DNA from 3 places in the Bacillus sp. C1 genome. Region 3 is predicted to be linked to each of the others. Evidence: predicted binding sites of a transcription regulator. Region 3 holds the regulator's gene; each other region holds the start of a gene.
What was found. Region 3 encodes Rex, which represses fermentation and respiration genes when NADH is low (regulators of the CRP and FNR family bind a similar motif). Its sites were predicted from a motif close to TTGTGAAATATTTCACAA; they were not measured.
Positions count from the first base shown of each region.

Region 1: the regulator Rex is predicted to act here: its motif matches at 4,341-4,358, upstream of ACX5JI_RS06045 (DoxX family membrane protein).
Region 2: the regulator Rex is predicted to act here: its motif matches at 4,965-4,982, upstream of ACX5JI_RS14350 (L-lactate dehydrogenase).

Region 1 is NZ_JBTMZT010000001.1:1,133,139-1,140,112, reverse strand. It holds gene ACX5JI_RS06065 (GNAT family N-acetyltransferase) at 1-33, opposite strand, end outside; gene argH (argininosuccinate lyase) at 96-1,604, opposite strand; gene ACX5JI_RS06055 (serine hydrolase) at 1,730-2,839, opposite strand; gene ACX5JI_RS06050 (nucleoside hydrolase) at 3,154-4,086, opposite strand; gene ACX5JI_RS06045 (DoxX family membrane protein) at 4,412-4,927, shown strand; gene panF (sodium/pantothenate symporter) at 5,069-6,505, opposite strand; gene ACX5JI_RS06035 (YhdT family protein) at 6,509-6,787, opposite strand.
Region 2 is NZ_JBTMZT010000004.1:101,217-108,190, reverse strand. It holds gene ACX5JI_RS14375 (3-hydroxyacyl-CoA dehydrogenase/enoyl-CoA hydratase family protein) at 1-924, shown strand, start outside; gene ACX5JI_RS14370 (acetyl-CoA C-acetyltransferase) at 946-2,121, shown strand; gene ACX5JI_RS14365 (acyl-CoA dehydrogenase FadE) at 2,280-4,064, shown strand; gene ACX5JI_RS14360 (hypothetical protein) at 4,377-4,562, shown strand; gene ACX5JI_RS14355 (spore coat protein) at 4,576-4,824, shown strand; gene ACX5JI_RS14350 (L-lactate dehydrogenase) at 5,067-6,017, shown strand; gene ACX5JI_RS14345 (PTS sugar transporter subunit IIC) at 6,038-6,974, shown strand, end outside.
Region 3 is NZ_JBTMZT010000024.1:617-7,590, reverse strand. It holds gene groES (co-chaperone GroES) at 1-251, opposite strand, end outside; gene ACX5JI_RS26115 (CPBP family intramembrane glutamic endopeptidase) at 683-1,426, shown strand; gene ACX5JI_RS26110 (YdiK family protein) at 1,430-1,624, shown strand; gene ACX5JI_RS26105 (redox-sensing transcriptional repressor Rex) at 1,649-2,278, opposite strand; gene ACX5JI_RS26100 (ABC-F family ATP-binding cassette domain-containing protein) at 2,463-4,388, shown strand; gene tsaD (tRNA (adenosine(37)-N6)-threonylcarbamoyltransferase complex transferase subunit TsaD) at 4,665-5,681, opposite strand; gene rimI (ribosomal protein S18-alanine N-acetyltransferase) at 5,681-6,124, opposite strand; gene tsaB (tRNA (adenosine(37)-N6)-threonylcarbamoyltransferase complex dimerization subunit type 1 TsaB) at 6,136-6,828, opposite strand; gene tsaE (tRNA (adenosine(37)-N6)-threonylcarbamoyltransferase complex ATPase subunit type 1 TsaE) at 6,809-6,974, opposite strand, start outside.

The DNA of each region.
Region 1 (6,974 bases), on a different contig from region 3:
AGAAAAATCTTCATACACCTGTAACTGAATCATCGACAATCTCTTCCTTCTATTTATAAATAACAGATTGGCGACTAATTCACAAAATCCTTCTTTTACGATTCAATAATATTCAAGACCCGCATCATTACTTCTTTTTCAGCTTGTAAAATCCGTTCTTTTTCTCTCTCAAATGTAACTTCTTCTTTCTTAAAATTTTCTTTCCTCTTTTGAATCATGCGTATCATTTCCGTTTTACTCGGTCCTCCATATACAGTCCGTTTTTCAACAAAAGCTTCAGGGGATATAATGTCAACCCATTCTTTTTCTGAAAGAGTTACATAAAAATTTTCTTGCAGGTACATATTGATGTCTGCAAAATTTAATTCATGCAACTCTTTTTGCTGTTGCATAGACATTTTTGCAACATCACTTGCAGCATGGTGCGCGCGCCGGAAAGGAATATTATAATTTTTCGTTAATATGTCTGCAAAATCTGTTATTGTAATCGCGTGCTTAAACGAGCGATCCTTTAAAACTTCATCCTCCACCTTCATTGTTCGAATCACTGCATTCATCATGCAAAATACGCGAGTTGCTTTTTCAATCCCCTCATATAAATGTGGCTGTAAATCATCTTCCGTATCCACAATATCTCCAAACGGTGTATTATGAATCATTTGAAACACAGTGAAAGCTTCGCCAAATGCACTGCTAGCTAAAGCCCTGGCATGTTCAATTGAAACCGGATTCCGTTTTTGTGGCATTATACTGCTGATTTGTACATACGGATTCGCAATAGTAATACCACCATATTCCTTTGTTACAAGTTTTAAAAAATCATGAAGCCATCTACCGCTATTTGTCATTGCCACCATAATTGTCGCACTTGTCTCTAATAAATAATCAGCACTTGCAATCGCGTCATATGAATTTTCAATAATACTTGAAAACCCAAGCAACTCTGCAACTTGCTGCCTATTTATAGGAAAACTTGTAGTCGATAGAGCAGCTGCTCCTAAAGGAGATTGATTGATAAGATGATATAGTTTCCAACCCCGCTCTAAGTCCCGCTGCATTGTATCATATATCGCTAACATATAATGACCAAATGTCGTTGGTTGCGCAGGTTGTGTATGTGTATACGCAGGCATAATCGTTTCTATATGTTCATTCGCCACTTCTAACATACTATCTTGTAAAAGAAGAAAATGCTCGATATAGCGTAATAAATAGCGGCGCAAACTCATTCGATACATTGCGACCCCCATATCATTTCGACTCCTGCCGATATGCATATTACTTACAAAATGATCATCTGCTTCTTGCTCAATTAAATGTTCGATTAAAAAAAAGAGATCCTCATGTTTTTGCTCATACAATAATTGACTCTTCGGAATTTGTGCCACTTTCTCTAATGCTGTTAAAATTACTTTGGCATCCTTTTGTTTCATTAATTTTTGGTCAATCAACATGAGAATATGAGCACGATGAACCATAAACATTTCTTGCAATAAATAATCTCGCTGAAATTGAAACACATGCTGTAACACACAATTGGCATACGTTTCCCCAGGGAAATTAGCGCCTTCACTCTTTATAAATTCGTCTCGTTCCTGTTTCATCACTTTTTCCCCTTTCGCCTAGTTATTTACTAAACATCATACCCGGAGCTTTTGAAAAAGTGCTTGTATGAAGGAAAACTTTAATTGACTAAGCAAAAATAAACCCGATGCTTCGCGCATCGAGTTTATTTAATAAAAGTCGCATCGTATTTTTCACTTTGTAACACTTGAAAATGCAAATTCAACAAATGTTTCCGAAGCTCCGCACTATCCTCTTCGCCCACTTCGTTTGCTAAAAATACAATTTCTGTACAATTTCCCAATTTATCAGTAGCGTACACTGCTTTTGCTAATGTCCATGGCGTATATCCATTTTTTTGTCCGGCATGCCGGAAGGACTTACGATACTTCTTCGCCTTCATATCCGTTTCAACAAGATTTGCCCACTCTTCTTTTTCAGCTTTTGTAAAACCTTTTTTATGATTCGCTTTTTCAAGAAGCACCATATAATCATTCGCAGATGCAGCGGGCAACTTATCTGACCATATTTTTTCGTATTTCTCTTCTAAATATAGTGGAATATCTTTTTGTAATAATGGCCCTTTCTCTTTCAAGCGCTCATGTATTAACATTGCATAACGGCGGTATTCTTCTTGCGGCATTTTTTTAAGCTTTTCCTCTAATTTAGACTTCGGAATATGCAACTCCTTATGCAAATATCCTGGAATGTATAAAGAGGAAACGATAGGAAATAACGGTTGATGTGAAGGCAGTGATAAATTTTGTAAATTTTGATTAATATGTCCTAGTCCAAGTCGATCCATTAAATATTCTGTATTGGCATTTGAACTAAACTTTACCATACCTTTTGCAACTTCCTCTAAGGAAACCGCATTTCCATCCAGGTTTCCCTTTCGTATTAAATATTTTTGCCAACGATCCTGCGCACCACCATCTGTATTCGGAATGTAGTAACGATTTACATCATCAATTGAAACATAGCTATTTGGGTCAATTCTCCCATCTACAACTTGTTTCGTGAATTCAATTGCAACAATTAATTTCATCGTACTCGCAACTGGCAACACAACATTTGGATTGACGGAATACACAACTTTATCATTTCGTTTTATAAGTAAGGCGCTATTTTTTTCATCTTTATGTTCTTCAACAAATGAAGCAATAAATTGAGCATCATCATTATGAGAACTCCGAACTTTTTTCACTAAAAAGCTACCGAGTATAAGCACCATGAATACACCAATGATTCCCGCACATATTATAACTTTTCTCAAGTAAATTCCCTCTCCTAATTTATATCTCTTATCTATCATATATATAAATCCAATTTGATTTGCTAACAGATACATTATGGTTATGAAGAACAGACAGAAACCTTCACTCATTTTCTCCTTCTGTTTTCACATGGAATGGGGCTAAAAAAGGCACTGACCGCCTCTATCCGTGGCCGGATGCTCTCATCCATCTGAAAAGAATGGTTTGATGTTAGTTTTTTAACTTGGATTTATATAGAGTTATACACAAAATAATAGAGAGGATTATCTAAATAATCCTCTCTATTATTTTAACTTGTAATCTCCTATTATGTCTATGTCATAATCCGAACAAAGTTCTCAATAAATTTATTATAATTTAATTTCCAACCAATCCTCACCCAATTTTTAAGAGCTTTTGCATCAGGCTGTGGCCGGAAATCAGCAATGCTTTCTCCCTTTGCACTACCTTCTAAAGCTACATCTACTTTCCGGTATACATATTCAATAATAGAGGGATTTGCAGCTGCCATCATTGTAACAACATCATGAATCGGACTACCTGCTATTTTCGGATTTATTTTCTTATATGCCTTATAATAATATTGGAAAATAGGTTCCATTAATTTGTTAAATCCTGTTTGCGAATGTTTGGTTATATATTTCACAGATTCTGGTGTCACAATTGCATCATTCGTTACATTAAGTGGAATTAAAGTTACATTTTTTGCATACTGCATGACTAAATTTGCAGCGAGTGCATCACCATGAAAGTTAGCCTCTGCTACCGGCGTAACATTCCCTGGAACAAGAAATGCCCCTCCCATACAGTAGTACTCTTTTACATCTCTCATGATATCTTTCCCCAATATAAACGCGGTCGCTAAATTTGTTGATCGCCCTGCATCAACAATAATAATTTCTTTTTTATAACGCTCAATTATATCAAAGATTGTGCAAAACGATTTAATATTTGGTTGAATTGTCTTTGGAGGACGAATGGGCCCTAATCCCTCTGCTCCATGAATTTCAGGATAATATGTGATAAATTCACCCGACAACGGCATTTTTGCTCCATTTATAATAGGTATATCCTTTCTCCCTGCTAATTGCATTAAATACGCAGCATTGCTTGTTGCTTGCTCTTGTGTTACATTGCCATATCCAGTTACAATCCCAACGATTTCAATCTCAGGATGTAATAACCCATACATAATGGCTAAAGAATCATCAATGCCTGGATCCCCTAAAAAAAGCACCTTTTTCATGGTACTTCCTCCATCCCTTCACCTTTTATTATAGTTTAATCCGTACTGTGTGTCTTCATTCCCTCACTGATTATTAGCCTCACCTAACTTATTTGCTTTCGCTCAATTTTAAGATGGGCTCTTAAAATCGAAATACATGTCAACTATTTTTCATACCATGTACGCCACAAATCAAAATGCACACTGTTTTTTGAACAAATGATGAATTATTCAAAAAAACCACTCATTTGAATCGTTTGTTCAAATTTCATTCATTGTGATTCAATTCACAAATCTACATACTAAACTTGTAAATATATTTTATTATGTATAGGAGGAATTTATTATGTTTATTGATTTTTTACGTAATAGCAAAAAAGCATTGTTTATTCTCTTACCCCTTCGTTTATATTTAGGGTATGCTTGGTTATCTGCTGGATTAGGAAAGCTTTTCGGTCAATCATTTGACGCAGGCGTTTTTTTAAAAGGGGCAATTGCCAACGCAAGTGGCGATCATCCAACTGTGCAAGGATGGTGGGCTGATTTTCTACAACATTTCGCTCTTCCATATGCTGATTTATTTAGCTTTCTTGTGCAGTGGGGAGAAATTTTAGTTGGGCTTGGTCTTCTTTTAGGAGGGCTTACGAAAACCGCGGCATTTTTCGGAGTTGTTATGAACACTGCTTTTCTTTTAAGTGGAGCTATAAGTACAAATCCAAATATGATACTATTGTCTATACTGATTTTAGTTGCAGGGCATAACGCAGGACGTCTCGGTCTCGACGGATTTGTTTTTCAAAAACTCTTCCATACATATAAAAAGAATCATCCAACTCGTCCTACACATAAAATTGCATCATAATTAGTTTTTTAATCAGTAGAGCTCATATACATTCAATATGAGCTCTATTTTTGATTAAAAACCATAAAACATATCCAACTTGTACATGCTATCATCATGCTGTTTTATCCCGTTATTTGCGGACAGTAAGACCCTCACTGATTAAAGTTTCACTGTATTTGCCGTTAACATACTGCCTATTACATACGCAATGAAAGCAAAACAAATGGGAAACACGACTGTATGTAGACCAAATGGTGTTGGGAAGCACAGATGGAATATCATATAAGAACCAACACCAATAAGAATGGAAGCAAGTGCACCAGTTGCATTTCCTTTCTTCCAATATAAACCTAAAACGATTGGCCAAATAAACGCTGCTTCTAATCCACCAAAAGAAAATAAATTTAACCAAATTAAGAAATCTGGTGGTTTAATAGCTGCTGCATATACGAGTAAACCAACGATTCCGGTAATCCACAAACTTCCTTTTTTGATAACTGTATCAGTTGCTTTTTCGTTGATATAGTTTACATATATGTCTTTAATGATTGATGAACTTACAAGTAATAAAAGCGAATTTACTGTCGACATAATAGCCGCCATTGGGGCAGCTAAAAAGATTCCAGCAAGCCAAGGCGGTAATACTTCTAGTGCAAGAAGTGGCATAACCTTGTCTGGTACCGTTACACCCGGAAGCACCACGCGCGCAAACACACCTGTTAAATGCATGCCAATCATAATCGTACCGACAACAACTGTTCCGATAACTAACGCTTGATGCATTGCCTTTGAGTTTTTATAAGACATCGCGCGTACGCTAATTTGTGGTAACCCAACAACACCTACACCAATTAAAATCCAAAATGATGTTACATACGTTTTTGTTAAACTACCATCCGCTCCAAACGGTGTAATTAAATTCGGATTAATTTGAACAAGTTCTTGCATGATTTTTTCAATTCCACCACCAGCGATTACTGTTGCAATTAAAATAATTGTCGTACCTGCTAACATAATAAAGCCAAGTAATGTATCAGATAAGGCAACGGCACGGAACCCACCAATTAAAACGTATACAAGTACAGAAAATGTAAAAAGAAATAAAGACGTTGTATACGAAAGACCTGTTAACGATTCAATTAATCTTCCGCCTCCAACCCACTGAGCAACAGTTGCTGAAAATAAAAAGATAATAATACATAATGCGGAAAGAATGACGACGCCTTTATGATTATATCTTCCTTTTAAGTAATCAATGAGCGTAATTGCTTCCATCTTTCTTGCAATGATCGCAAACTTTTTTCCAAGTACCGTCAAGACAATGTAACCCGTTACAACCTGGATTGCTGACAATAATACCCATCCAAGCCCCATATTATACGCAATACCAGGACCTCCAATAAAACTACTTGCGCTACCGTAAGTAGCAATCATTGTCATAGCTAATAATAAGCCGCCAAGTTCACGTCCTCCAAGAAAGTATTCTTGTAAAAACTTATTATGAGCCGTTGCTTGTACACGCCTTGATGCATACACACCAATTAAAAACACAACGATAAAAGAAATTATCATTGGAATTATTACGTACCAATTCATTTATCATTCCTCACTTTTTTCTTCCTCATCGAGCGGAATATCTTGAAATACAAAACGCACAATGAACATAAGTAATATAACTACTACAATAAAACCGACGATACAGCTATAAAAAAACCATGCCGGAAAACCTAATACATATGTATATTCATTCGGATTCTTACTCCCAAGCCCATAGGCAAATCCATACCATATTATAAAATTAATAACAGCAAGTCCAAGACCAATTAACGCCTCTTTATGGGCAATTCGAAAGCGTGGATCATTATGATAGTCCTTCATTTCCTTCCTCCTCTCACGATGTATAATTGTACCATTGTTTTTCTAGTTTTTCCTACTAGAAAAGAAAAACTAGCAGGATTTTTTAAAAAGCTATAGAAGCTAGCTCACTATTACATATTTTTTACAATTGTAACATAATTGAAATTTGAATTTTCAATCTATATTATTTATGATTTAAATTAGAGAT
Region 2 (6,974 bases), on a different contig from region 3:
GATGGCATTCTTTGCTTAGAATTCCATTCAAAGAGCAATGCGATCGGTATGGACATTACACAAATGATTAACTACGCTGTTGACGAAGTTGAAAAAAATTATAAAGGGCTTGTAATTGGAAACCAATCGAAGAACTTCTGCGTTGGTGCAAACTTAGCGATGATTTTAATGGAAGCACAAGATGATAACTACTTTGAAATTGAGTGGGTCGTGAAAAACTTCCAAGATGCAATGATGAAAATTAAGTATAGCTCTAAGCCGGTTGTTGCAGCGCCATATGGCATGACACTTGGCGGTGGCACTGAAGTTTGTTTACCAGCAGCTAGCATTCAAGCTTCTAGCGAAACGTACATGGGACTAGTAGAAGTTGGGGTTGGCTTAATCCCTGGCGGTGGCGGTAATAAGGAACTATATATGAAACATTTAAACAAGATGGCAAACGGTGTAGAGTTTGACTTGCAAAAAGTTGCGAATAAAGTGTTCGAATCAGTTGCGATGGCGAAAGTTTCAACATCTGCACAAGAAGCAGTTTCTCATAATTTCTTAGGCGATAAAGATGGTATTAGTGTGAATGGCGATCACTTATTATATGATGCAAAACAAAAAGCACTTGCTTTATATGAAGCGGGCTATAAAGCGCCGATTCGTAAAAAGGTACCAGTTGTCGGTGAAACAGGATATGCAACGCTTTTACTTGGAGCTGAAGCAATGCACTTATCTGGTTACATTTCCGAGCATGATCTGCACATTGCGAAAAAACTTGCATATGTCATTGCTGGCGGAAAAGTACCGTACGGAACAGAAGTTGATGAGCAATATTTATTAGATGTAGAGCGTGAAGCATTTATCAGTTTAGTAAGTGAGATGAAATCACAAGCAAGAATGCAGCACATGCTTGTAAAAGGAAAGCCATTACGTAACTAATAACGAGGGGAGATATCGTTCATGAGAGAAGCTGTCATTGTTGCGGGAGCAAGAACGCCAATTGGTAAAGCAAAGAGAGGTTCATTGAAAACAGTTCGTCCGGATGATTTAGGAGCATTAGTAGTAAAAGAGACGTTAAAGCGTGCAAATAATTATGAAGGACCAATTGATGATTTAATTTTTGGCTGTGCGATGCCAGAAGCAGAACAAGGTTTAAATATGGCGCGTAATATCGGCGGATTAGCGGGACTATCTTATGACGTTCCAGCGATTACAATTAACCGTTACTGTTCTTCAGGATTACAAAGTATCGCTTACGGTGCAGAACGCATTATGCTTGGTCATTCTGAAGCGGTATTATCTGGCGGAGCTGAATCTATGAGTTTAGTGCCAATGATGGGTCACGTCGTTCGTCCAAATAGCCGCCTTGTAGAAGGGGCGCCAGAATATTATATGGGCATGGGACATACAGCGGAGCAAGTTGCTGTGAAATATGGGATTTCTCGCGAGGAGCAAGATGCGTTTGCGGTAAGAAGTCACCAGCGTGCGGCAAAGGCATTAGCTGAAGGGAAATTTGCCGACGAAACAGTGCCGGTTGATGTAACACTTCGTACAATTACAAGTAATAACAAGATTCAAGAAGAAACAATTACATTCGCACAAGATGAAGGCGTAAGAGCAGAGACAACGTTAGACATCTTAGGAAAATTACGTCCAGCCTTTAACGTTCGCGGTTCTGTAACAGCTGGTAACTCTTCACAAATGAGTGACGGGGCAGCCTCTGTCCTTCTTATGGATCGTGAAAAAGCAGTGAGCGATGGCATGAAGCCACTTGCGAAATTCCGCTCCTTTGCAGTAGCGGGTGTACCACCAGAAGTAATGGGAATTGGTCCAATTGCGGCAATTCCAAAAGCGTTAAAACTAGCAGGATTAGAACTATCTGATATTGGCCTATTTGAACTAAATGAAGCATTCGCCTCTCAATCAATCCAAGTTATTCGTGAACTTGGATTAGATGAAGAAAAAGTAAACGTAAATGGCGGCGCAATCGCACTTGGTCATCCACTTGGCTGTACAGGAGCGAAACTAACATTAACTCTTATTCATGAAATGAAACGCCGCAACCAGCAGTTCGGTATTGTAACAATGTGTATTGGCGGCGGCATGGGAGCTGCTGGAGTGTTTGAATTACTATAAAAAAAGTAGAAGCGGTTCGTTCAGAATATGAAGCGAAGCCACCGGAACTAGATTAAATAAAAAATGGAAGCAACAAAAGGGTATGAAAAATAAAGGGAGAGCCGACTTTTCTCAAAATGAGGGAAGCGGCTTACGAAAATATGAAGGAGGAAATTTTCATGGAAAAAACAGTGGGAAATGCAGTAAAAGGCGGTAGCTTTTTAGTTGATGAGATTACGATTGATCAAGTATTTACACCAGAGGATTACACTGATGAGCATAAAATGATAGCGAAAACAACAGAGGACTTTATCGTAAATGAAGTTCTCCCAGAGCTTGAATATTTAGAGCAGCATGAGTTTGATCGCTCTGTCCGCTTATTAAAAGAAGCTGGAGAGCTTGGTCTATTAGGCGCTGATGTGCCAGAAGAGTACGGCGGAATTGGTCTTGATAAAGTAAGTTCAGCATTAATCGCAGAGAAATTCTCTCGCGCTGGCGGTTTTGCAATTACACACGGTGCGCACGTTGGGATTGGATCATTACCAATCGTATTATTTGGTAACGAAGAGCAAAAGAAGAAGTATTTACCACCACTTGCAACAGGTGAAAAGCTTGCGGCATACGCATTAACTGAGCCAGGTTCTGGGTCTGATGCATTAGGTGCAAAAACAACAGCGCGTTTAAATGCAGAAGGTACACATTACGTTCTAAACGGCGAAAAACAATGGATTACAAATTCAGCGTTTGCTGATGTATTCATCGTATACGCAAAAATAGATGGTGAGCACTTCTCAGCATTTATCGTAGAGAAAGAATATCCAGGTGTATCTACAAGCCCTGAAGAAAAGAAAATGGGGATTAAATGTTCGTCAACTCGTACATTAATTTTAGAAGATGCATTAGTGCCGAAAGAAAATGTACTTGGTGAAATTGGAAAAGGCCATATCATTGCCTTTAATATTTTAAATATTGGTCGTTATAAATTAGGTGTTGGTACAGTAGGTTCTTCCAAACGTGCGTTAGAACTTTCAGCACAGTATGCAAATCAGCGTCAACAGTTTAAACAACCAATCGCTCGCTTCCCGTTAATTCAAGAAAAACTTGCGAACATGGCAGCGAAAATTTATGCAGCGGAAAGTTCTGTATACCGTACAGTTGGCTTATTTGAAAGCCGCATGAGCACATTATCAGAAGAAGAAGTAAAAGATGGCAAAGCTGTCGCAGCTTCAATTGCTGAATATGCAATTGAGTGCTCTTTAAATAAAGTATTCGGTTCTGAAGTATTAGACTACGTAGTAGATGAAGGTGTTCAAATCCATGGTGGTTACGGATTTATGGCAGAATACGAGATTGAAAGAATGTATCGCGACTCTCGTATTAACCGTATTTTCGAAGGAACGAACGAAATTAACCGCTTAATCGTACCAGGTACGTTCTTACGTAAAGCAATGAAAGGTGAATTACCACTTCTGCAAAAAGCGCAAAAATTACAAGAAGAGTTAATGATGATGATGCCAGAAGAAGTAGGCGATGAGCCATTAGCACTTCAAAAATATTTAGTAAAGAACGCGAAGAAAATCGGTTTAATGGTAGCTGGATTAGCTGCTCAAAAATACGGTAAAGCATTAGATAAAGAGCAAGAAGTTCTTGTTAACATTGCGGATATCGTAAGCAACTTATATGCAATGGAATCTGCGCTGCTTCGTACAGAAAAAGCAATCAAAGAAACGGGTCTTGAAAAGAATAAACAAAAAGTATTATACACTGAAGTATTCTGCCAAGAAGCGTTCAACCAAATTGAAGCAGATGCGAAAGAAACAATTATCGCAGTTGAAAGTGGTGATATGCTGCGTATGATGTTATCAGCGCTTCGCAAATTCACTCGTCACACACCGCTGAACGTAATTCCGAAGAAACGTGAAATTGCTGCGAAAGTGTTAGAGGATGAGCGTTATACAGTTTAATAAGTAAGGGAAAGCAGTAGCCATGTTTGTGGCTACTGCTTTTTCAGAGTGTTGGGAAACAGGAGCTAGGGGCTCCTGTTTTTTGTCGTTTTTTGCTGGTTAGTCGATATCCTTTGTCGAATCGCTGATATATTTCAATTTGCGCCGATATATGATGAGAAACGATCGATATATTTGAAAAATCGTCGATAAAATTTCATTTACTATTTTATGCGAAAAAACGAATATAATGTGCCATGATTTTTCATGCATACGATTCAAAAAGAACGAAATACTAAACGAGGAATGCACAAAGAAAGGCAGGTATGTTCGATGCATAATTTAACAGAACTTGAAGTGGAAAATTTACGCCATTTAATTGGTGGACATGCGACGATTATTAATAAATTGGAGCAGTATGCCCAAGGCTGTACGGACCCGCAGCTCAAGCAAATGTTGCAAAAGGATGCGCAAGATGCGAGAAATACGAAGCAGCAATTAATGACTTTTTTAGGATAGGAGGAAGCGGGATATGAATGAAAAAGATATGGTAAATGATTATTTAGCGGGACTTAATGCAAGTTTAACAAGTTATGCAAATTACATTGCACAATCGGATAACGAGCAGTTACATCAAACGTTAATTCAAATTCGTAATCAAGATGAAATGCGTCAACGTAATTTATATGAGTATGCTAAGCAAAAGAACTATTATCAACCAGCAGCCCCGGCAAACCCAATGATTGTACAGCAATTGAAAAGTCAATTAAGTGCACAGTAATATGGAAAAACGAGTGAATGTAGGTAATGATTCACTCGTTTTTGTATTTGTATATATCAATGTATATGAGAGAAATATTTTTTGAGTTGTAACAAATATGATGAAAATATAGTGTAGCATTTCACAAAATATACATATGAATGTTCAATATTTCACAAAGTATCCATGGTTTCTACAGTGAGAACCTTTATAATAATAAGTGTAAAGAACAAATATTACATAATGACTTAGGAGAGGTTCTTATGAATAGAAATACAAGAAAAATCGCAATTATTGGTACTGGATTAGTCGGATCAAGCTGTGCGTATTCAATTGTGAATCAAGGAATCTGTGAGGAACTAGTATTAATTGATATAAATCATGAACGTGCAGTTGGTGAAGCAATGGATTTATCACACTGCGTTAACTTTACAAATACAAGAACAAAAGTATATGCAGGCCATTATGAAGACTGCAAAGATATGGACATTGCCATTATTACAGCAGGGCCAGCGCCAAAACCAGGACAAAGTCGTTTAGATACTTTAGGGGCAAGCGCGAAGATTATGGAAAGTGTTGTGGAAGACGTAATGGCAAGTGGATTTGATGGCATTTTCTTAATCGCATCAAACCCAGTTGACATTATTACTTATCAAGTTTGGAAATTGTCTGGCTTACCAAGAAATCGCGTGCTTGGTACAGGAACATCTTTAGACTCTTCACGTTTAAGAACAATTTTATCTGAAATGCTTGAAGTGGATCCTCGTAGTATTCACGGTTACTCATTAGGGGAACATGGTGATTCTCAAATGGTTGCTTGGTCACATGTTACAGTTGGCGGAAAACCAATTTTACAAATTTTAGATGAACAAAAAGAACGTTTCAGCGAAATTAGTTTAGATGACATTGTGGAGAAAACTGCCAAAGCTGGTTGGGAAATTTACAAACGTAAAGGAACTACTTATTACGGCATTGGTAACTCACTCGCTTATATAGCAAGCTCTATCTTTAATGATGATCATCGCGTAATTGCTGTTTCAACAATTTTAGATGGTGAATATGGCGAATATAATCTTTGTACAGGTGTACCAGGGGTTATTACAAGAGAAGGTGTGAAAGAGATTGTAGAACTCAACTTAACAGAAGCTGAAGAAAGCCGCTTCGCACAATCAAATGATATTTTACGTGACTATATGAAAATAATCGGTTACTAAACTAGGAGAAGGTGAAACAAATGAAGAAATATATAATGTCTCGTGTCTTTAAAGGTTCTGCCGGAATTGCACAAGGTATTTTCGTATCCCTTGGAATTGGTTTACTTATCGAAAATATAGGGAGAATTGTTGATATTCCGATGTTGATTACAATTGGAGTTGTTGCAAAATCACTTATGGCACCAGCAATTGGAGCAGGGATTGCTTTCATGCTTGGAGCAAATGGACTTGTCATTTTCTCAGCGATGGTTGCCGGGGCGATTGGAGCAGGATCCATTTCAATTACTGAAGCTGGTTTAATCATTAAAACTGGTGAACCGATTGGTGCGTTATTAACAGCAACTTTAGCAGTGTATATCGGTAAACGATTAAGCGGAAAAACAGCTGTAGATATGATGCTTGTTCCATTTGCGGCAATATTAGGTTCTGGTTTAGTTGGCATTTGGTTGGCTCAACATATTAGCCCTGTCTTAAATACAGTCGGCGCATTTATTAAAGATAGCTCAGCTGGTAGTCCATTTATTGCTTCTATTGTACTTGCAGTTGTTTGGGGACTATTACTTATTTCTCCAGCTTCATCTGCCGCTCTAGCAATTGCACTTAGCCTAGATGGTGTTGCAGGCGGGGCGGCACTTGCAGGATGTGTTGCTCAATTTATCGGATTTTCTGTTATCTCTGCAAAAGAGAACAATTTAGGCGGTATTTTAGCACAGGCACTTTGTACTCCGAAAGTACAGTTGCCGAATATTACTAAAAATCCAATGATTCTCGTCCCAACTGTCGTTGCCAGCGCAATTGTGGGTCCTGTATCTGCACTGATTTTTCAACTGGAAGCAGGTAAAGAAATTGCAGGTCTCGGATTAAGTTCTTTTATTGCACCAATTAATTTGATTTCTAGCCAAGGGGTCGGTGTTGTACCAGCCATGGTCATCACTTATATCATAATTCCAGTAGCTG
Region 3 (6,974 bases):
AAAATCAAGTAGTCTGTACCTTCGTATTTCACTTCAGTACCTGCATATTTTGAGAAGATGATAAGATCGCCTGCTGCTACCTCTAAAGCAACACGCTCACCATTTTCAAGCACTCGACCAGTACCTACTGCAATAACTTTACCCTCTTGTGGTTTTTCTTTTGCAGTGTCTGGTAATACAATACCACTTGCTGTTTTTTCTTCTGCTTGAACAAGCTCAATTACAACGCGATCACCTAATGGCTTTAGCATGAACAATAACCTCCTCATTTTCCTATGTAAGTTTTCCTTATTAGCACTCAATCACCTTGAGTGCTAACACACTTATAATAATAAATAATCTAATTTTCTTTTGCAAGTAAAAAAATCATAATTTTTTCGCAAATTACTCTATAAGCTTTTCTATATAAGCATTCTTGTCTGTATTATTCAATTCTCATTTTTTCTAATTACAGCCTTTGCGATATGAATCTGCGTTTCTACTTATCGTATGTTACAATATGAAAGACACCCTAAGTTGTTTTCTCTATACATACAACTTTTTCCTGTCTGCTATTTCATTTTCAAATAAAAATTTACAAAAAAATCATAATATGCATTCACATGATGTATCTTCGGGTGGGTATTTACATGCTATCCTCCCCTATCCCATACACTAGAGTTAGAAAGGATGGTTAAACCGTTTGAAAAAACAATATTGGTGGATTATAGTTACATACATTCTGATGCAGTTATCAGGCATTGTTGGATTACCACTTCTTCTGAAAACTGGACTATATGATAACAGGGGGTTCACTAGAGAAGAAAAACTACAAATACTAACTGGACACTGGGCAATCATTAGCTTTTTCATCGCATTATGCATTGTACTTTTGCTCCTCAGAACAGACATTCGCGATCGGCACTTAAATACAAAACGTGCTACTATTCCTGCCACAATTGGCTGGATCTTTATTGGTTTCTTTTTAGCTCTCTTTTCTCAAACGATTGCAGGTACAATCGAAATGCACTTACTAGGCATAAAGCCAGGTTCTGAAAATACAGCACAGTTAATGGATATCGCAAGGACGACACCTTGGTTCCTGATTGTTATATCAATAATCGGTCCTATTTTAGAAGAGATTGTCTTTAGAAAAATCTTATTTGGTACACTTTATAAAAAATTCAACTTCTTTATCGCTGCAATTATTAGTTCCCTTGTGTTCGCAGCAATTCACTTTGATTTTACGCATCTACTGGTCTATACTGCCATGGGTCTTGTATTCGCCTTCTTATATGTGAAAACAAAGCGAATTATCGTTCCTATTATGGCTCATGTTGCAATGAATACATTAGTTGCAATCACTCAAGTAATAATAAGTAACGATCAAATACAAGAAATGATTAAAAAAGCAGAGCAAATGCAAGGATTTATCGGAGGATTTTAAAATATGAGGAACTCACCATTGTTCATGTCAGCACTGTATTTTCTTCTTGGATGTGTCTTTACACGTTATGCAATCACGAACGTTACAGATACAATCTGGAACTTTTGGACACTGCTGTTTGCTGTTATGGCGACAATTGACTTTAATTTGGCACTTCGACTTCTCTTAATAAAATTCACAAAGAAAAAGCCACAATAAAACGCAGAGGGATTCCTCTGCGTTTTATTGTGGATAATTTTTCAAAAAATAAACTAATGTTTGTAATTCTACAGCTAAATCAATATGATGAATTCTTATATTTTCCGAAACATTTAATCGTGCTGGTGTAAAATTTAAAATCCCATGTATATTTGTTTCGGCCAATCGATCTGCTACAGTTTGTGCAACAGTAGCAGGTACTGTTAATATTGCCACTTGTATATCATTTGTTAAACGCTCTTCTAATTCGTCTAAATGATATACAGGGATTCCTCCGATTTCTTTTCCAACTTTCTCTTCATTGACATCAAAAGCCATTTCAATCTTTGTATTATTATTTTTCGTGAAATTGTAATGTAAGAAAGCGGTCCCTAAATTACCTACTCCAATAAGCGCTACACGTGTTATATCATCTTGATCGAGCGTTTCCCGGAAAAATGATAGTAAATAATTCACATTATATCCATATCCCTTTTTCCCTAACGCTCCAAAATATGAGAAATCTCTTCGAATTGTTGCCGAATCTACTTTTACAGCCTCACTCAATTCTGCTGATGAAACACGTTGCTTACCAGAAAGCGATAAGTTTTGGATAAATCGATAGTATAGAGGCAATCTTTTGGCAGTGGCCTGTGGAATCTTCTGCTGATCCATGTAATCTCTCCTCTCTTCCTATCTTTGTTCATAGACTGAAAACAAATACAGAAGTTTAGCACTTATGACTTTCCTTGTATAATAGAGAAAAGACTTCTCTCTTTATTTTAAACTATACACTATTTTTAGTATGATTGAGAAATATAAACATGGCAAAGTTAAGAAATTAGTTGAGGTGAAAACATTGATTTTATTACAAGTGAACGGGCTTTCAAAATTATACGGTGCTGAAACAATTCTTGCAAACATTAAATTGGAAGTTCAAACAAAAGATCGCATTGCACTCGTTGGTCGAAATGGTGCTGGAAAATCTACATTATTAAAAATAATTGCCGGCGAATTATCCCACGATGGTGGAGAAATTATAAAACCGAAAGATGTTTCGATTGGGTATTTAGCCCAAAATACTGGTTTAGAAACTTCTTTAACAATTTGGGATGAAATGCTTACCGTCTTTACACATCTAGAGCAAATGGAAAAGAAACTTCGAAGGTTAGAACAGGAGATGGGTAAAGAAGAGAACTTTTCAAATGCTACTACATACGAAAGATTACTCGCTGATTATGATCAATTACAGTTAAACTACAAAGATCAGGGGGGGTATCAATATGAAGCTGATATTCGCTCCATTTTAAGTGGGCTTGGTTTTCCTATCGAAACACACCAAACAACAATTTCTACGTTAAGTGGTGGTCAGAAAACGAGACTTGCTCTTGGTAAACTACTATTAACTAAACCAGATTTACTCATTTTGGACGAGCCAACAAACCATTTAGATATCGATACACTAACATGGCTTGAACAATATTTACAAGGCTATCCTGGCGCTATTTTAATCGTCTCCCATGATCGCTACTTTTTAGATAAGCTTGTTACACAAGTATATGAAATTTCTAATAAAGAAAGTAGACGATATGTTGGAAATTATAGCAAATATTTAGATTTAAAAGCTGCATTATATGAACAAGAAATGAAACGTTATGAAAAACAACAAGAGGAAATTGCTAAGCTGGAAGACTTTGTTCAAAAGAACATCGCCCGTGCTTCTACAACAAAACGTGCTCAAAGCCGCCGTAAGCAATTAGACCGAATGGAATTACTAACTAGGCCCTTAGGTGACTCTAAATCTGCATCGTTCCACTTTGACATCGAAAAACAAAGCGGAAATGACGTATTACAGGTAAAGGATGTTTCAATTGGGTATGACAAAGAAGCAGTTATCGAGCATGTAAATATGCGTTTGACCCGAGGAGATAGTGTCGCACTAGTCGGTCCAAATGGTATTGGAAAATCTACATTATTAAAATCGATTGTGAATAAGTTGAAGCCGTTAAGGGGAGAAGTTTCTTTCGGTTCAAATGTATCCATTGGATACTATGATCAAGAACAGGCAAACTTAACATCATCTAAGCGTGTTTTAAACGAGCTATGGGACGATTATCCGTTAGAACCAGAAAAAGAAATTCGCACGATACTCGGTAACTTTTTATTTACAGGGGACGATGTATTAAAACCCGTATCTTCCCTAAGTGGTGGTCAAAAAGCACGATTAGCTCTGGCAAAATTGATGATGCAAAAATCTAATCTACTCATTCTCGATGAGCCAACAAACCATCTTGATTTAAATAGTAAAGAGATTTTAGAAAATGCCCTAATTGATTATCCAGGAACTCTTTTATTCGTTTCTCATGATCGCTACTTTATTAATCGTGTCACTACTACAGTTGTTGAGTTATCAACAGATGGCGCACAAGAATATTTAGGTGACTATGACTACTATATTGAAAAGAAAAATGAAATGATTGAACGTGCGGAATTTGAACAACAAGAAGAGAGTACACCAGCTCAAAAGACAATTGCTCAAGAAAAATTAAACTATCTTGAAGAAAAAGAACGTAAGAAGCTAGAACGCCAACGTGCACGGAAAATTGAAGAAATTGAACAAAATATCGCAAAGTTAGAAGAAGAAATTGCAGAATTAGAAGAAGAACTTTGTCTCCCTGAAGTATATGCTGACTATGAACGAGCTAGTGAAATTACAACAACAAAACAAGAAAAACAAGAACAATTAGAAAAATTCATGGCGGAATGGGAAGAATTACACGTATAACCCCTATATATTTATATAATGAAAAAGGTAGTTGAAAACCATTCAACTACCTTTTTATTTTTCAATACAAAAGATATTGTCGAAGGTCTGACCTCAATAGCATTATCCACAACCTTATACACATATCCACCTTTATTATATAAACATAAAAATAACTTTTCAACATTATCCACAATCACTACAAAAGTTATACACAATTAATATTCACAACAAAACCCATATTATCAACAGATAATACGGGTTTTATCCACAAGTTGTGGTTAAATATGTGCATAACTAAGCTTCAATATCTAAACCTGGGTTTGCATTTAAAGCCAATGTTGCACGTTTTCCTTGTTCGTATGCAATTGTGCCTGCTGCTGCAATCATCGCTGCATTATCTGTGCATAAAGATAGTGGTGGAATAATTAACTCAATATCCTCTTTCTTAACAAACTCTTCCTCGAGCTGAGCACGAAGTCCTTTGTTCGCCGCAACCCCTCCAGCAAGAAGTACTTGTTTTACACCGTACGCTTCTGCTGCACGCACCGCTTTTGTTACCAATACATCTATTACACTTGCTTGGAAGCTAGCCGCTAAATCCTCTGGCGCGATTTCTTCCCCGCGCTGTTTTGCGTTATGCACAGTGTTGATAACTGCTGATTTTAACCCACTAAAGCTAAAATCATACGAATCTGACTCTAGCCATGCGCGTGGTAAATCAATTGTTGGCTTTCCTTCATGAGCAAGACGATCAATATGAGGACCACCTGGATATGGCATAGATAATGTACGTGCAACCTTATCATATGCTTCACCTGCTGCATCATCTCTCGTTTCTCCAATCACTTCAAATGAACCATGTTCTTTCATATAAACAAGCTCTGTATGTCCTCCAGACACAACAAGTGATAACAACGGAAATTGTAGTTCCTTTACTAATCGATTCGCATAAATATGCCCAGCGATATGATGAACACCAACAAGAGGGATATTATGAGCGAAGGCAACGGCTTTTGCTGCATTTACACCAATTAAAAGTGCTCCTACTAGCCCCGGTCCTTCCGTCACAGCAATTGCATCAATATCTTCAAATGTAATATTCGCTTCTTTTAATGCCTCTTCTAATACAACTGTGATTTGTTCTACATGATGACGTGATGCGATTTCCGGCACAACACCGCCAAAACGTTTATGGCTTTCAATTTGTGAAGCGACAACATTCGCCACTATTTCTGTTCCATTTTTCACCACTGCTACAGCTGTTTCATCACAGCTCGTTTCAATACCAAGTATAATCGTGTTTTTTTCCATTATATATTCACCCACATTACAAGACCATCTTCATAATTGTCTGTATAGTATCGTTTACGAATCCCACCATTTTGGAATCCATATTTTCGGTATAACTGTTTCGCTACTTCATTTGACACACGCACTTCAAGCGTCATTGTTTTTGCTCCCATTTCTTTTGCTTGATCCATTACTTCTTTTAGCAAAGCATCTCCAAATTTTTGACCGCGATATTCTGGCAAAATGGCTATATTCGTAATGTGCGATTCATCAATAATAATCCACAATCCACAATATCCAATTACCACATCATCTTTTTCTAGTACGATATAATGTGCATATTCATTCGTTCTCAGTTCGCGATGAAACGCATCGGCAGTCCACGGAATCGCAAATGACGCTTCTTCAATTGCTACAATTCGAGCAATATCATCCGTCGTCATCTGTCTAAATGTAATATCCATTTCGATAACTCCTATTTTTTTTGACTTTCTAGCCATTTTGTTTCTGCCTCTGCTAAACGGAGGTAACTCGGAACAAATGTATGTACACTTTGCTCTTCTTTTTGCAATCCTAAAAATGCTAACTCACTCGGTCTTGGATTATTCTTTGGACAAGAAGCAAACACAGCTTGATCACCTAAATATTCTACAATTGTTTCTTTATGTTGATCTACATCATTACCGATAAACAAAACAGGTTGTCCCTTATCTTTTAACATCTGTAACCAATCTACAATAAGAATAATCCGATCCTCTTCTATACAAGATAATTGCTCTTCGTTATATGTATATAACCCCGTATAAATTTGCCCACGTCGTCCATCAAACAATGGACAAATAACACCTTGGAAATTAGCTCCATTCGCAGCCACTACTTCTAGGCTAGACACACCGACGATCGGTATTTGCAACGACCAAGCTAATGTTTTTGCAATAGTCACACCAATTCGAACTCCTGTATACGATCCAGGACCAGCCGCAACAACAATTTTATTTAACTCTTTCGGCTTTACATTACATTCCTTCAAAAGTTGTTCTACAGCTGGCATAAGACGTACAGAATGATTTTTAGTTAAATTCGTAATGATTTCTCCGATAACTGTATTTCCATCAATCAGAGAAACTCCCATTACATAATTTGAAGTATCAATTGCTAGTACTTTCATCTTGTAATAGCTCCTCACATAATCTAATATAACGTTCACCACTTGGCTCTAATACAATTTTTCTTGTATTGTCACCTGTATGGAACAAGCTTATTTTTAATGTCTCATTTGGCAGAAAAGATTCAATTAAATGAGCCCATTCTACT